3 regions of the Neobacillus sp. plas4 genome follow, and region 3 is predicted to be linked to each of the others. Evidence: riboswitches for the same ligand, from Rfam matches in the RefSeq annotation. Region 3 holds a riboswitch; each other region holds the start of a gene.

Region 1 (5,294 bases), 2.3 Mb from region 3:
TTAATCTTCGCTGCCCCTCCATCCTCAATGGATAGAATTGGCTTGATACTAAATAACGATGCTAGTATTTTTTGACCTCCCGATACCCTGCCGCTTTTATGTAGCTGATCCAGGTTGGATGGAACCAAAAATAATCTAGTTTGATCACGCATGTTGTTTAATTGAGCAACCACATCACTGACATCGTTCCCTTGCTCTGCTAGTTCCATTCCCTTTTTCACTAAATAGGATAAAGGATACGAACCCGTTTGTGAATCAATAGCAAATATTTTAAAGCCAGCCATTTCCGCTGCCATAACAGAAGTTTGGTAAGTGCCGGTTAAGGTACTTGAGGCGTGAATCGCAATGCCAAAGTCATATTCTTCTTTTAACCTTTCATAAAGCTCAACGATTTCACCAAGATTTGGCTGGGACGACTGGAACTTTCCTTCTTCATTTTTCATTCGATCATAGAAATCTTCTGCGGTTATATCGATGGTTTCTCTATAAAATGTGTCATTAATTACTACGTGTAATGGTATTACATGTATATGATGCTGCTGAATGAATTCTTTGCTGAGAGAAGCAGTTGTGTCTGTAATCCATGCAATTTTTGGTTTGATCATTTTATCCACGTCCTTCAAAGAAATTCTTCCAATGTGTATAAGTAATATCTTAATATAGTAGTTTTGTAACCACGTTAAATTTACAAAATTGAATACGTTGTCACAAGTTACACTTGTCATGTTTGAAAGAATTTTGGTACATTGGAGGGGCTTAAACGTCACAATTTTGACATAATAATATTGGCCCAAAAAATGGCAGAGAAATATCTGAAACAATGATTCTATTTATGACGTCATAGTACATGTGTAGATTTTTGATAGGAAGGGTTTTTGCGTTGAAATTTAAATTTAAAGCGTTCATTCCATTATTTCTGATTCTTATTGTATTATTCATTTTCATTAATCATATGGAAACTAACCCTTTCACAGGTTCAAATAGGAATCAAAATGTTTCCTTGCCAACAGAACTCCATCCGATTGTCAGGGAACGGGCGGACCAATTAATCCAACAGTCTGCCGCAAAGGGAATTGTCATTATGATAACGGATGACTTTCGCAGTGCCGAAGACCAGAATCGACTTTATGAAAAAGGCCGTACTGCCGAAGGAAATATTGTCACGCATGCAAAAGGTGGAGAATCTTATCACAATTATGGATTAGCCATTGATTTTGCGATCAAGACTCCCTCCGAAGAGGTCATTTGGGATAGGCAATACGATGGGAATAAAAACGGAAAAGGTGATTGGAACGAAGTGGTCGAACTGGCCAAAGCATTAGGCTTTGAATGGGGCGGTGACTGGAGCCAATTCAAAGATTACCCCCATCTGCAAATGGACTTTGGTTTGACCCTTGCAGAATTGCAGAACGGGAAAAGACCAGATGAATCAAGCTTAACTGCGGATACCCATTAAGTCGAACGTTTAGCAGCCTTAAAACTTGCTAAAAAAAAAATACTTTTTAGATAAAAAAATTGAGATCCAGATAGTTTGGATCTTTTTTTCATGTAGTTTGAAAAGATGGTTCTTTTGCTGTTATTTTGTTGTGAAGGCGCGCTACTATAGGAAAGAGTGTTATGATTATACTTTATTGCAGCAATTAGAGGTTGTAGCAATTTGCTAAGCGAAAGTGATTGATTTGCCAGAAGTTTGTTTACAATGTTACTAACCTAAATACATTTGTAAGGATGAAAAGATGAAAACGGAAATCAGCTTAAAAGTGAAATCAAAATTCGTTAATAAATTTAAGAACGGCTACCCGCTTATAACAAAGGACACCATTAGTAATCCTGATGTTTTAGTTGACGAAGGTATAACCATAAAACTTGTGGATGAACAGAATAACTTTATTGCCAAAGGCTATTATGGAAAGCAAAATAAGGGAATTGGCTGGGTGCTTAGCCGAAAAGAAAATGAGAAGTTCAATCAAAGTTTTTTTGAAAAGACCTTAAAGTCTGCTTTCAATCAGAGAGAATCGCTTTATAGGAGTTCTGAAACAACGGCATTCCGAGTGTTTAATGGTGAAGGTGATGGAATCGGTGGTTTAACGATTGATTACTTTGTTGGTTATTACTTGATTACCTGGTACAGTAAAGGCATTTACCATTTCAGGGAGTTTATTATAGACTCATTGAAGGAACTCGTGGAATATAAAGGCATTTATCAGAAAAAGCGATTTGATGAAAGTGGTAAATATATTGAAGAGGATGACTTCGTCGCAGGTGAACGAGGAGATTTCCCAATCCTTGTGAAAGAAAATGGTGTCAACATCGCAGTTTATTTAAATGACAGTGCCATGGTCGGTGTATTTTTAGATCAAAGGGATGTTAGAAAAACTTTACGAGATGTATATTCAAAAGGGAAACGGGTATTAAATACCTTCTCTTATACCGGTGTGTTTTCCGTATTTGCTGCCTTAGGAGGAGCGACGAAAACAACCAGTGTTGACCTTGCAAATCGAAGTAAAAGTAAAACAATCGAGCAATTTCGTTTGAATGAAATCGATGAGACAGCTCAAGATATCATTGTTGAAGATGTATTCAACTACTTCAAATATGCGGTGAAAAAGGGTCTATTGTTTGATGTGGTGATTCTTGATCCCCCAAGCTTTGCAAGATCAAAGAAGTTTGTCTTCAGCGCTGAAAAGGATTATAAAAACCTGTTAAAGGAAGCTATTTCGATAACAGAGGATAATGGAATCATCCTGGCCTCAACCAATTCCAGCTCCTTTGGTATAGAAAAATTCAAAGGATTCATTGATATAGCCTTTAAGGAATCAAACAAGCACTATAAAATATTGGAAGAATTCTCACTCCCTGAAGACTTCAGAACCAACAAACATTACCCAGAATCCAACTACCTAAAAGTAGTCTTTATCAAAAAGATGAAATAAAAGATCAGTTCTTGGACAAGTGTCCGCCTGAGGTGGACACTGTCCACGGGCGGTGCCTGTCACCGAAAAGTGTCACCGCAAAAGCAGCGGTGACAGGCACCGTTTTTTGCTCACCGTCTTTTGCTTGTTTTAGAATGAATTTTCTGTTATTATTAGTAATAATTAAATATTTTTCTTACTTCATTACGTTTTGAAGTGAGGATAGAGGCGCAATGACCATTAGTACGCAGTTTGAGGATAATGAGGTCCTGGGATGATTGCGGAAAGGGGAATTTGCCGAAGCGGATAGAATCTCATTTGTCTTGAAGCTGGTTCTGCTATTGAATAAATACAGAATTGTCATATAGGTATCTATATGGAGGGCTATCTTACGCAAGGGAACGGTTTATTATTATGTTTCTACTGCAGTAGCGAACCCTCGCTGCTGCTTTTTTGCGTTATCTTTCGTTGGCCTGATCCACCTCTAATTTTTCAAAAAAAATTATCCAAAGGGTGAGTATATTGAATTTTGGCCAAGTATTAACAGCGATGGTAACACCATTTGATCAGCATGGAGAAATTGATTACGGCGCAACTAGAGAACTAGTAAATTATTTAATTGCAAATGGAACTGATGGATTAGTTGTTGCAGGAACCACCGGCGAGTCTCCTACATTATCGACTGAGGAGAAAGTTTCCTTATTTAAATTCGTAGTCGACGTTGCAGCACGCAGAGTCCCAGTTATTGCTGGTACTGGCTCAAATAACACGAGAGCTTCTATTAACTTAACAAAACAGGCTGAAGAAGCGGGTGTTGATGGGATTATGCTCGTCACTCCATACTATAATAAGCCATCTCAAGAGGGAATGTATCAACACTTTAAAGCTATTGCCGAAGCTACTTCCCTTCCGGTTATGCTTTATAATATCCCTGGGCGCAGTGCAGTAAACTTGTCAGTAGAGACTATAGTCCGCCTGTCAGAAATTCAAAATATCGTGGCTATAAAAGAAGCTAGCGGTAATTTAGATGACATGGCTGAAATCATTAACCAAACACCTGCTGATTTCACTTTGTTTAGCGGTGATGATGGATTAACAATTCCTGTTTTAGCTATAGGCGGTGCTGGAGTTGTCTCCGTAGCCTCTCATATCATCGGCAATGAAATGCAGGAAATGGTTACACTATTTAAAAATGGACGTGTACAAGAAGCAGCGGATTTACATCGCCATCTTCTTCCAATCATGAAAGTATTATTTGCTGCACCAAACCCTTCACCGGTTAAAGCTGCATTGAATTTACAAGGTATTCAAGTTGGCGGCGTCCGCTTACCATTGATTCCTTTAAACGAAGATGAAATGACCACTCTAAATAGTGTTCTAGAAGCTGGTAAAGTTAATCTATTTGTATAAGATTGCTGCATAGTACCTGTCTTAATTAGGCAGGTGCTTTTTTATTTTAAGCATGAAAATAGACCATCCTGGTGATGGTCCCTCATTATCATCAAAACCTTTTACACATAGCACAATATAGACTTTTCTATTCAATAAGAAAATACTGTGTTGGGATGCTGCTGTTCAATCTTTTTCATTTTCACATACATGTCAATCCCATCCGAAACATCATGCCATAGATCGGTAAACACAAAGTCATATTTACCATTCGCGGTATGTTTTTGTGCATATTCAAACGCATCTGCCTTGATAATCCTAATCTTATGAGCATGTTTAAATTGCGGTAATACATATTTTTTATATAATTGAATGACATCTTCATTCATATCTACAACTGTGACACTTTCCACATTTTCTTTTTCAGAAACCATATAGGCATAATACCCAAGGCCTAGCCAAATGTAAGCACATTACCAAATGCACCATCAACCGCTTCTTTCATTGTTTCGATCTCATTTGGTGTAATGGTCATCCAAATTCGATCATTTTCTAAAACAGCCGGAAACCTAAATTCTTTATCAAAAAATCCGATTTGAGGTATCTGTCTTCCCTCTTTTGTTTGGATAATATCATTACAAACAAAGCCTTCAAAAGACTTGTAGTTTTCATACTTTAGCTCACTATTACCAATTTTCACCGTTGGAATTTTGATGTTTTTATAATATGGATTATCATAAAATTCATTTTCATCAAGTTTATGAATCATCTTTTTAAAATATTGGTTGAACAAGTCCTTATCTTGATTATTATCAACGATATCAAGCCAGAATGCGGCAGCTAATATAACACCAAATGCATATTCATATGAAACACCGCTTGTAACAATCTCATCGATTTCTTTTTTGGTAATAAAGTCAGGTGCATGATTTACTTTGTAATTATCTTCTTTGACTTTTTCTGTTAGTACGTTGGAATGTTTCATTCTCTCGC
Region 2 (5,294 bases), 2.1 Mb from region 3:
GACGCACTTGATTTAGATATGGATGTAATCGGGTTTGACCCGTTTATCTCTGTTGATACTGCTTGGAATTTATCCCGCAAAGTACAGAGAGCAATGACCATTGAACAATTATTCTCTGAATCTGATTATATTACGGTGCACGTACCATTAACTGCTGACACAAAAGGTATGTTTAATGTAGCAACCTTTAGCATGATGAAACCGGGAGTTCATATTTTAAACTTCTCTCGTGGTGAGCTTGTGAATGAAAATGATATGGCAGCTGCTCTTGAAGGCGGGAAAGTTGGAAAATATATTACTGATTTCCCGAACGAAGCTATATTGAAAATGAAAAATACAGTTCCAATTCCACACCTAGGAGCTTCCACACAAGAATCAGAGGAAAATTGTGCAATTATGGCTGCCCGTCAGGTCAAAGAATTTTTGGAAACAGGAAACATCAAAAACTCAGTGAATTTCCCAAATACTTATCTTCCTTATACAGGAAAGCGCCGAGTCATTGCATTTCATAACAATGTTCCGAACATGGTTGGACAGATAACATCTGCTGTATCTAGTTTCACTTTAAACATTGCGGATATGGTTAACAGAAGCCGAGGAGAATATGCTTATACAATGATTGACATTGATAATAAAGTAAATGGTGATGTTATTCCGGCTTTAGAGGAAAAAATCAAACAAATTTCCGGAATGGTAATCGCTCGGATTATTTAATCATATTTCTAATAAAAATGGAGCCAGGTTTCAATACTGGCTCCATTTTTTATGGTTTTTTTGTATATAATCACTGTAATAAATTTAACGTCCGTTTTAGGAATTCCCTCGTACGCTCTTGTGTTGGATTATTGAAAATTTGTTCTGGGCTTCCCTCTTCTGCGATAACTCCCTTGTCCATAAATACAACCCGGTCCGAAACTTCTCTTGCAAATTCCATTTCGTGGGTAACAATTAACATCGTAAGTCCAGATCCTGCAAGTTCCTTCATTACTTTTAGAACTTCTCCGACCATTTCTGGATCAAGAGCTGAAGTTGGTTCATCGAATAACATCACATCTGGTTCCATCGAAAGTGCTCTGGCAATCGCCACGCGCTGTTTCTGACCCCCGGAAAGCTGCTTTGGCTTCGCATTAATATACTTGTCCATCCCAACCACCTTCAAGTACTTCATCGCTACTTTTTCGGCCTCTTCTTTAGAGCGTTTTAATACCTTCACTTGCCCTACAACACAGTTGTTTAGCACATTGTGATTGTTAAATAAGTTAAATTGCTGGAACACCATACCCAAATGCTTCCGATAGTCCGTTGCATTATGGTTGTCATCCAAGATATTTTCACCATGATAGATAATTTGTCCGCCGCTTGGTTTTTCTAAAAGATTAATACAACGAAGAAGCGTCGACTTACCAGATCCTGAGGAACCGATGATGGTGACAACTTCCCCTTTTTTCACCGAAAAATTAATGTCTTTTAATACTTCATGTGTTCCAAAGGATTTGTTAAGGTGCTGAATATCAATAATCTTTTCCATATTCTCCCCTCCTTATTTTTGTAATGGTTCGTTTCCAATCATCGTATAGTTGTCAGATCCATCTAATCGCTTTTCAATGTATAGCAATATTCTTGTAACAATAAAGGTCATGACAAAATAAATCATACATGCTACGAAAAACGATTCAAAATATCTAAAGTTATTACCAGAAATTGATTTTGTCACGAAGTATAGTTCTGTAACGGAAATAACATTCAGAACGGATGTATCTTTAATATTAATAACAAATTGATTTCCTGTTGCAGGTAGTATATTTCGAATCACCTGTGGCAATACCACATTCCACATCGTTTGCAGATGATTCATTCCAATTGCATGCGCTGCTTCGAACTGTCCCTTATCAATTGAAACAATCCCACCACGGACAATTTCCGCCATATAGGCTCCTGTATTAATCGAAACAACAATGATAGCTGCTGCAAAAACATTCATATCGATACCAAATGCTAGCGCAGAACCATAATAAATTACCATTGCTTGTACAATCATCGGTGTTCCACGGAAGAATTCAATATAGATGGATAGAATTGCGTTTATCACGTTTAATAAGGCTTTTTTTGCACCGCGTTCAGGCATTGGGATGGTGCGGATTACCCCTGCTGCTAATCCAATTGCTGCTCCAATAATCGTTCCAATTAGAGAAATCAATAGTGTTAACCCAGCGCCACGAAGGAACATAGGCCAGTTTTCTGCAATTATTTTTATGACCCACTCAAGACTCATCTTTTATCCTCCTCTACCTTATAAAACCGACTGTATCCTTAATACAGCCGGTTTTGACATTTCTATTCTGCAGCTGGTTGATTCTTAATAGCTGTATCCATAATAGTTGTACGTTCTTCTTCTGAAATGCCCTTTAAAACTTCATTAATTTTTTCTGTTAATTCACTGCCTTTTTCAAGACCGACAGCAATGGCCGTATCATCTGGGGAAGTTTTAAATCCTTCTTCAAATTCAACCATTACGTAGTTTTCATTTGCAGCGGATGCACTAATTCCTTCTGGACGCTCTGATACATATCCATCAATCATCCCTGATTCAAGAGCTACCCTCATTGCTGGGAAGTTGTCCATCGCCGTTTTCTTGTCTACCCCTTTAATTTGATCAATCACTGAATAGTGGAATGTATTTAATTGAGCTGTAACTTTTGCTCCCTTGAAATCTTGGATAGAAGTTGCACCTTCGTACTTGCTGCCTTTTTTCACGACCATTACTAAATTTGAAGTATAGTAATTATCCGAGAAGTCAATGGTCTCTTTTCGTTCTGCTGTTGGTGACATACCAGCGATAATGGCGTCAATTTTACCAGAAGTTAAAGCTGGTACTAGGCCATCCCACTCTGTTTTAACAATTACTAATTCTTTTCCTAAACCTTCAGCGACTTTTTTGGCGATTTCTACGTCATATCCGCCTGCATATTCTGCAGAGCCATTGATTTTAACACCACCGTTGGAATCATCGTTTTGGGTCCAGTTAAAAGGAGCATACCCCGCTTCAAGCCCAACCTTAAATGTATTGTCTTCTGATCCCTTAGAATCAGAACCATTACTTGTCCCGCATCCTGTTACTAGTAGAATAGTAGAAACCAACAAAACTAAAAGTACCTTTACCTTGTTTCTCATCCTGTTCTCTCCCCCTGTTTTTTAAATTCTAAAACAAAAAACGACCTGAGATAAACTCAGGTCGTACTATCCATAGTTGCCCTTAAGTCCCCTCTTTTATCCCATGAGATAGCACAACCCAATAAACCGGAGAGTTTATTGAGACAGTCCTGCAGCTCTTAACTACAGACCCAGCATGTAATACCGAGAATATTACACACTTCGGCGACATTTCCTTCTCCATAGCATCATTGCTTCTCAAACTCCGCTAAAGACTGTTAAATACCGCGCCTCTACCTCACTGCAAAAAAGTGAGGTCTTATTTAATTGTATTCTTATTCTACAATACTATTCAGATAACCGTCAACTTGTTTCTATTGCCTTTATGAAAGTAACCCAAAAATGTCGGCTTTGTAAAAATGATTTAAAGAGCCTTAACATCAACAAAGCAGACTTTTTAATATAGATATATTATTCTATCATTTAATAACTTTGTATTATATTATTCTTTAACTGATGGCATTTCGTTAAAGAACGTTACATCCTCGATAGGAAGACGCGTAGTAGGATGTCCTGGTTTCGTTGCTTTTCCGATAGCAATGAGCATAACCGGCACAAACTGCTCGGAAATTCCGAACGCTTCAATGAACTTCACTTTATCGTACCCACCCATAGGTACAGTGTCGTATCCTTTGGATCGGGCGACAAGCATGAGTTGCATCGAGACAAGTCCTCCATCAGTATATACGATTTGGCGAGCCACTTCAGGAGGCAAGTTTGAGTACATGCTGACTGTTCGTTCAATGAATGATTTAGCCGTATCAGCCGGCATAAAACCTGCTTCAACAGCCTGTCCATAAATTTTTTCGGCTTTCTTGTAGCTTTCCACATCACCTAGTACCGCAATAACAGCAGAAGCTTCGACTACTTGTTGTTGGTTAAACGCGATAGGCAAAAGCTTTGTCTTCAACTCTGGTTTATCGATAACTAGAAAACGCCATGGTTGCAGGTTCGAAGACGAAGGAGCCAAAGTTGCCAGCTCCAGTATTTCAGACATTTCTTCACGTGAGATCTGCACGGTTGGATCGTATGCACGAACGGATCGACGTTCCCGAATAACATCTAAGAACATTTGCTGTTCGAGCTTATCTAAAGTTTGAGAGTTTGACATAATAATTCCTCCTAGTAATGACATGATAGTTTCGTTCAACTCTACTATGAGCACTTAAGAAAATTATTTTAATAGTAATGGTTTTTAACCCTATCATGAACAATGTGGTAAAAAATACAGCTACCATTAATGTTTGTATTTATACTAGGTAACCTTACTCAGATTGAATCCAATTGTCAAAAGTAATGCATTTGTAACTTTAACCATTAAAATAAGATGATTAGTAATATAGTCGTGGCAAATTTTTGATAAATTCATATAAATATTAATAGAAGATATTTTTAGAAAAACTGGTGGTGTTGATATTGGAACCTAAATGGCTGGATTGGGCGAAACAGCTTCAATCCATTGCGCAGGCGGGATTAACATATTCAAAAGATGTTTATGACTTGGAGAGATTTGAATTAATAAGAAATATTAGCGTTGATATTTTAGTTCATTACACAGATATGGACAAGCATGTAATCAAAGATTTATTTGCAGGTGAAACAGGTTATGCAACTCCTAAGGTTGATATTAGGGCTGTTGTCTTTAAAGATGATAAAATTCTTATGGTCCGTGAAAATACCGATGGGAAATGGGCATTACCTGGCGGCTGGGCTGACATAGGACATACCCCAAGTGAAGTCGCTGTTAAGGAAGTAAAAGAGGAATCTGGATTTACGGTGAAACCGATTAGAGTAATAGCTGTAACCGATAAAAAGTGCCACCCACACCCTCCGTCTGCTTTTCATGTTTACAAAATCTTTATCAAATGTGAAATAATTGGCGGACAGCCGGCTACAGGGATCGAAACAAGTGAAGTGAAGTTCTTTGCAGAAACCGAACTGCCACCTCTATCTATAGCTCGGAATACAAAATCACAAATTGAGATGGCCTTTAAATACTTAAAAAATCCCCTTGAAGCCGTATATTTTGATTAAGTTTATGATGAAAAGGTTCCTGCTACCTTTTATGCTCCTCCTTGTCCGAA
Region 3 (5,294 bases):
CCCTTTTTAACTTACAGTTCATTTTAATAGTTAGTAAACTTAGCACCACTGTGACAATTATGTGACAAGTCCATTTTACTCTCATCCGCATAGAGCGTCAAGAAAACGTATACACAAAAACTTTAAAAAAATAAAATTTTTAAAATATATTGATATTATATTAAATTATAAGTTTCTTTTCTAGTAATTGGGATTATTTTGTATGAAACCCAATAAAATTCCTAACATTTTTTACAATTATCCGGGAGCCCTCCATCGTTTTTGGAAAACATAATTATGATGAAAGACAGGCTATTATATTGCAAAATAACAATCCTTTATTACTCTAATGCTTTACACACATCACGATAAAAAGTGTTCTTATCGGAAGCCATAATTGTATATAATAGAATGGTAGAAAGAGGGGAAGCTATATGAAAGATAGTAATGTCGTCGAACTTAATTTACATTCGGACGAACCAAAAAATATTTCGTTGTTTGGCTATGAATTAATTAGGGAATTTGTATTGCCAGAAATCTTAGGAAAAGACACTCCCGAAATTCTTTACTGGGCCGGAAAACGATTAGCGCGCAAGCACCCATTAAACACTCTTGATGAAGTAATTGATTTTTTCACAAAAGCCTCTTGGGGGCAGCTCGAATTACAAAATGAGCGAAAAAATGAAATCGAACTTGAACTAACAAGCCCGCTCATTGTCTCTCGAGTCAAATCAAAAGCGGAACATTACTTTCAAATTGAAGCAGGCTTCCTTGCCCAGCAAATCGAACTCCAAAAACAAGCCATCACCGAAACCTTCGAACACCCAGTAAAAAAAGCAAATAAAGTACAATTCACCGTCAAATGGGATCGAAAAGATACACTTTAAAAAATTTTAAAAAAGCTTTCATCGAATAGATGAAAGCTTTTTTTCTCTTTATTCGCTGACCGCAGAAAGACCAAATGCTTGGTGTAGTACTTCTACTGCTTTTAACATATGTTTTTCTTCAAGGACGACTGAAACTTTGATTTCTGAGGTGCTGACCATTTTGATTTGGATCCCGTTGGCTGCAAGGACTTCAAACATTTGTGCTGCGACCCCAGGGTTTGAAATCATGCCTGAACCGACAATTGATACTTTAGCCAATTTATTTTCAGCGTCAAGTCTCTCATAGTTAAGTACATCCTTGTTATTTTCAAGGACATTTAACGTCTCTATAAGGTCATCCGTTTTAATCGAGAAGGCAAGATTCGCTGTTTCTGCTTCTGTTGTACTTTGCACGATAATATCAACGTTTAAATGGTTTTCCGCAAGCGTTGAAAAGATTGTAGATAAACTTGTTAAAGAATTGGCGAGACCCAGTACGCTCACCTTCGTAATTTCATCTTCGAATGCCACTCCACGAACTACAAGGTTTTGTTCCATCGATGCTTCCTCCTCAATCACTGTTCCTTCTTCTATCTCCAAGCTCGAACGTACCTGAAGTGGTACTTGATAATTTTTTGCAAATTCTACTGCTCTTGGGTGTAATACCCCCGCACCTAAATTAGCAAGTTCAAGCATTTCATCATAAGACACTGATTTTAATTTACGTGCACTCTTTACATATCTTGGATCAGTGGTGTATACCCCAGTTACATCCGTATAGATATCACACTTATCCGCTTTAAGAGCTGCCGCAAGTGCTACCGCTGTCGTATCAGATCCGCCACGGCCGAGTGTGGTAATCTCGCCATCTTCAGTGATCCCTTGGAATCCCGCAACAATAACGACTTTACCTTCGTCCAGCTGTTTCTGTACGGATTCTGCATGAATCGTTGTAATACGTGCATTGCCATGGACAGGCTCTGTTAAAATACCAGCCTGCCAGCCAGTAAATGATACCGCAGGCAATTTCTGTTCATTTAAAGCCATTGATAATAATGATATGGTCACCTGTTCTCCAGTGCTTAACAGCATATCCATGTCGCGTTTATTTGGCTGCCCAGAAATTTCTTTCGCCAAGCCGACCAGATGATCTGTTGATTTTCCCATTGCTGAGACAACGACTACCACCTGATTTCCTTGGTCTGTTTCTGCTTTTACCCGCCCTGCTACATTTAGAATTTTTTCCACACTTCCTACCGAAGTGCCGCCAAATTTTTGAACAATTAAACCCATCTTTTTCCCCTGCTTTCACTTGTAGATTAAGAATCATTATCTTTCCGTAAAAAATAAAAAACAATGAGAGGGCATCTCATTGTTTAACATACACAAAAAATTCTTGCGTCTACAATGTAAGATAGCTCTCCAAGACAATCGTCTTGACAATCCGGCATTTATTCAATGCAGGACCAGCAAAGAAAGAAATGAGACTTTCTTCACTTCGGCGAACATCCCCTTTCATGATTCTTCCCAGAAGCTCATCCTTCTCAGAATCATTACTATTGAAGCTCGCACCTCTACCTTCACTTCAGTATTAAAAAGTGATAGTAATTTAAATTTTCACTCATTATAGCATAGCCAATTTTTTCTTACAAGGCTGTTTTTGTTAAGATTATTGTAAAAAGACCATTGCTATGATTGAAGTTTTTTCATTAATTCCTCTGCTACAGGTGCAGGAATCCCAATTGCCCTAAACTCTTCAAAAGTGGCTTCTTTCATTTTCTTAACAGAGCCAAATTCTTTAAGCAATTGCTTTTTTCGCTTCTCCCCTACACCAGGAATGTCATCCAACAAGGAGTGAAATGCGCTTTTTGAGCGGGTTTGACGATGAAAGGTAATCGCAAAACGGTGAACTTCGTCCTGGATTCTTTGTAATAAATAAAACTCTTGGCTGTTTCTGCCAAGTGGTATAATTTCAAGCGGAGTTCCATAGAGAAGCTGAGAAGTCCGGTGCTTCTCATCCTTCACCATTCCAGCTAACGGAATATCTAATCCTAACTCATTTTCGAGTACATCCCTGACAGCCTCAACATGTCCTTTACCGCCATCTATAAGAATTAAATCTGGCAGCGGCAGTTCTTCCTTAAGTGCCCTCGAATACCTTCTTCTTGTTACTTCACGCATGGATTCGTAATCATCAGGACCCGTAACAGATTTGATCTTATATTTTCGGTATTCACGCTTGTTCGGCTTGCCATCGATAAATACAACCATGGCGGATACAGGGTCTGTCCCTTGAATATTCGAATTATCGAATGACTCGATTCGATGAGGGGTATAAATTCCCATAAGTTCACCAAGATTCTCAACCGCTTTTATCGTTCTTACCTCATCTTTTTCAATCAGTGAAAACTTCTCAGCCAATGCAATTTTCGCATTTTTGATCGCCATCTTAACAAGGTCCCTTTTCTGACCGCGCTGCGGCTTTAGAACTTTCACTTGAAGGAGCTGTTCGGCAATCGTTAAATCGATTTCATCCTGAATAAGAACTTCTTTAGGTTTAATATGATTGGATTTTTCATAAAATCGACCAAGAAAAGTGAGAATTTCTTCTTCCGGCTCATTGTAAAACGGGAACATCGAGACGTCACGTTCAATTAGTTTTCCTTGGCGTACGAAGAAAACCTGTACACACATCCAGCCCTTATCGACTGCATAGCCAAATACATCACGATCTGTAAAATCCGTCATCGTAATTTTTTGCTTTTCCATTATGGTTTCGATATGAATAATTTTATCTCGGAATTCCTTGGCACGTTCAAAATCCAATTCTTCCGAAGCACTCGTCATTTTCTCCGTCAGTTCATTCTTTATTTCTTTAAATCCGCCATTAAGGAAACGGGTAATCTCGTCTGTCATTTGCTTGTATTCCTCATCGTGTACCTCATTCACACAAGGTGCCAGACACTGACCCAAATGGTAGTACAAACAAACCCGGTCCGGAAGCGTTGAACATTTTCGTAAGGGATAAATTCGGTCAAGCAGTTTTTTTGTTTCGTTAGCTGCCATGACATTTGGATATGGACCAAAGTATTTGCCTTTATCCTTTTTTACTTTTCTAGTAATGATAAGTTTCGGGTGTCTTTCCGCTGTCAATTTGATGAACGGATAAGTTTTATCATCCTTTAACATGACATTGTATTTTGGATCATATTTTTTGATTAAATTTAATTCAAGCAGCAGTGCTTCAATATTGGATGAGGTAACTATATATTCAAAGTCCTCAATTTCATTGACCAGCCGTAATGTTTTCCCGTCATGCGAGCCAGTGAAATAAGAGCGAACTCGGTTTTTAAGTACTTTTGCTTTTCCTACATAAATGATCGTTCCCTGACGGTCTTTCATTAAGTAGCAGCCAGGCTGATCAGGCAGCAGTGTTAATTTTTGTTTAATATTTTCATTCATTCCAGCTGCTCCTCCCCGTCTCTTAATTATCTATCCTAAAATTTTAAATGATTAAGCGAATAAAGAAAAGCCTAATCTTTTTCCATTGGCTGTTTAAAACTGACCTGTTGATTTCCGCTTCAATCAACAGGGTGCCAAAATTTTTATGTTTAACCCGGTCTTTCAAAAATAAAAAACCCCAGCTAGAACAAATCCAGCTAAGGTTTTTCTTTCTTATACGTGCTTTTCTAATACGCTTGCTAATGCGTCTTTTGGTTGGAAGCCGACAACTTTGTCAACTACTTCGCCATTTTTGAACACTAATAATGTAGGGATACTCATAACGCCGTATTTTGCAGCAGTTTCTTGGTTATCATCTACATCTAATTTCACGATTTTAACTTTCTCGCCCATTTCTGAATCAAGTTCTTCAAGAACTGGAGCGATCATTTTACAAGGTCCACACCATGGAGCCCAGAAATCTGCAAGTACAAGACCAGAGCCTGTTTCGGCAGAGAAATTTGAATCGGTTACGTTTGAAATAGCCATTTGTTTATGCCTCCTAAAAAATTACTAATTACTAACGAAAGTATAGCATTGTTTAAATCATCATGCTAATAATCTGTCTCGCATGTAATTTTCCCTAAATTTCTTTTGATATTCTATGTAATAAGGCGAGCGATTGCTCGCTCACCTTATCTAGTATTGACATTAAGAATGAACTTTAAGCTTTTTAAATTCTTCTGTTAAAAGTGGCACCACTTCAAATAGATCACCAACAATACCGTAATCCGCTACTTTAAAGATATTTGCCTCAGGATCTTTGTTAATTGCAACAATTACCTTTGAGTTAGACATACCCGCTAAGTGCTGGATGGCACCAGAAATTCCGCAGGCAATATATAAGTCAGGTGTTACAACCTTACCTGTTTGTCCAATTTGTAAGGAGTAGTCGCAATAGTCCGCATCACAAGCACCACGTGAAGCTCCAACAGCGCCGCCTAAGAC

What was found. A riboswitch is a leader RNA that binds a small molecule or an ion and turns the genes downstream of it on or off. The one in region 3 is predicted to bind lysine.
Region 1: linked by a shared signal. The riboswitch ahead of dapA (4-hydroxy-tetrahydrodipicolinate synthase) and the one ahead of AC2TFD_RS23420 (aspartate kinase) in region 3 are both predicted to bind lysine.
Region 2: linked by a shared signal. The riboswitch ahead of AC2TFD_RS12800 (transporter substrate-binding domain-containing protein) and the one ahead of AC2TFD_RS23420 (aspartate kinase) in region 3 are both predicted to bind lysine.

Annotation. Positions count from the first base shown of each region.
Region 1 covers NZ_CM170152.1:764,043-769,336, reverse strand. The annotation lists gene AC2TFD_RS03715 (DegV family protein) at 1-605, opposite strand, end outside; gene AC2TFD_RS03710 (M15 family metallopeptidase) at 953-1,456, shown strand; gene AC2TFD_RS03705 (class I SAM-dependent rRNA methyltransferase) at 1,737-2,933, shown strand; lysine riboswitch at 3,128-3,307, shown strand; gene dapA (4-hydroxy-tetrahydrodipicolinate synthase) at 3,435-4,322, shown strand; gene AC2TFD_RS03695 (spermine/spermidine synthase domain-containing protein) at 4,454-4,735, opposite strand; gene AC2TFD_RS03690 (hypothetical protein) at 4,756-5,294, opposite strand, start outside.
Region 2 covers NZ_CM170152.1:2,574,198-2,579,491, reverse strand. The annotation lists gene AC2TFD_RS12815 (phosphoglycerate dehydrogenase) at 1-714, shown strand, start outside; gene AC2TFD_RS12810 (amino acid ABC transporter ATP-binding protein) at 785-1,528, opposite strand; gene AC2TFD_RS12805 (amino acid ABC transporter permease) at 1,541-2,272, opposite strand; gene AC2TFD_RS12800 (transporter substrate-binding domain-containing protein) at 2,335-3,171, opposite strand; lysine riboswitch at 3,273-3,454, opposite strand; gene AC2TFD_RS12795 (nitroreductase family protein) at 3,653-4,321, opposite strand; gene AC2TFD_RS12790 (NUDIX hydrolase) at 4,627-5,244, shown strand.
Region 3 covers NZ_CM170152.1:4,636,886-4,642,179, forward strand. The annotation lists gene AC2TFD_RS23415 (YslB family protein) at 414-866, shown strand; gene AC2TFD_RS23420 (aspartate kinase) at 915-2,138, opposite strand; lysine riboswitch at 2,253-2,430, opposite strand; gene uvrC (excinuclease ABC subunit UvrC) at 2,535-4,307, opposite strand; gene trxA (thioredoxin) at 4,521-4,835, opposite strand; gene AC2TFD_RS23435 (electron transfer flavoprotein subunit alpha/FixB family protein) at 4,998-5,294, opposite strand, start outside.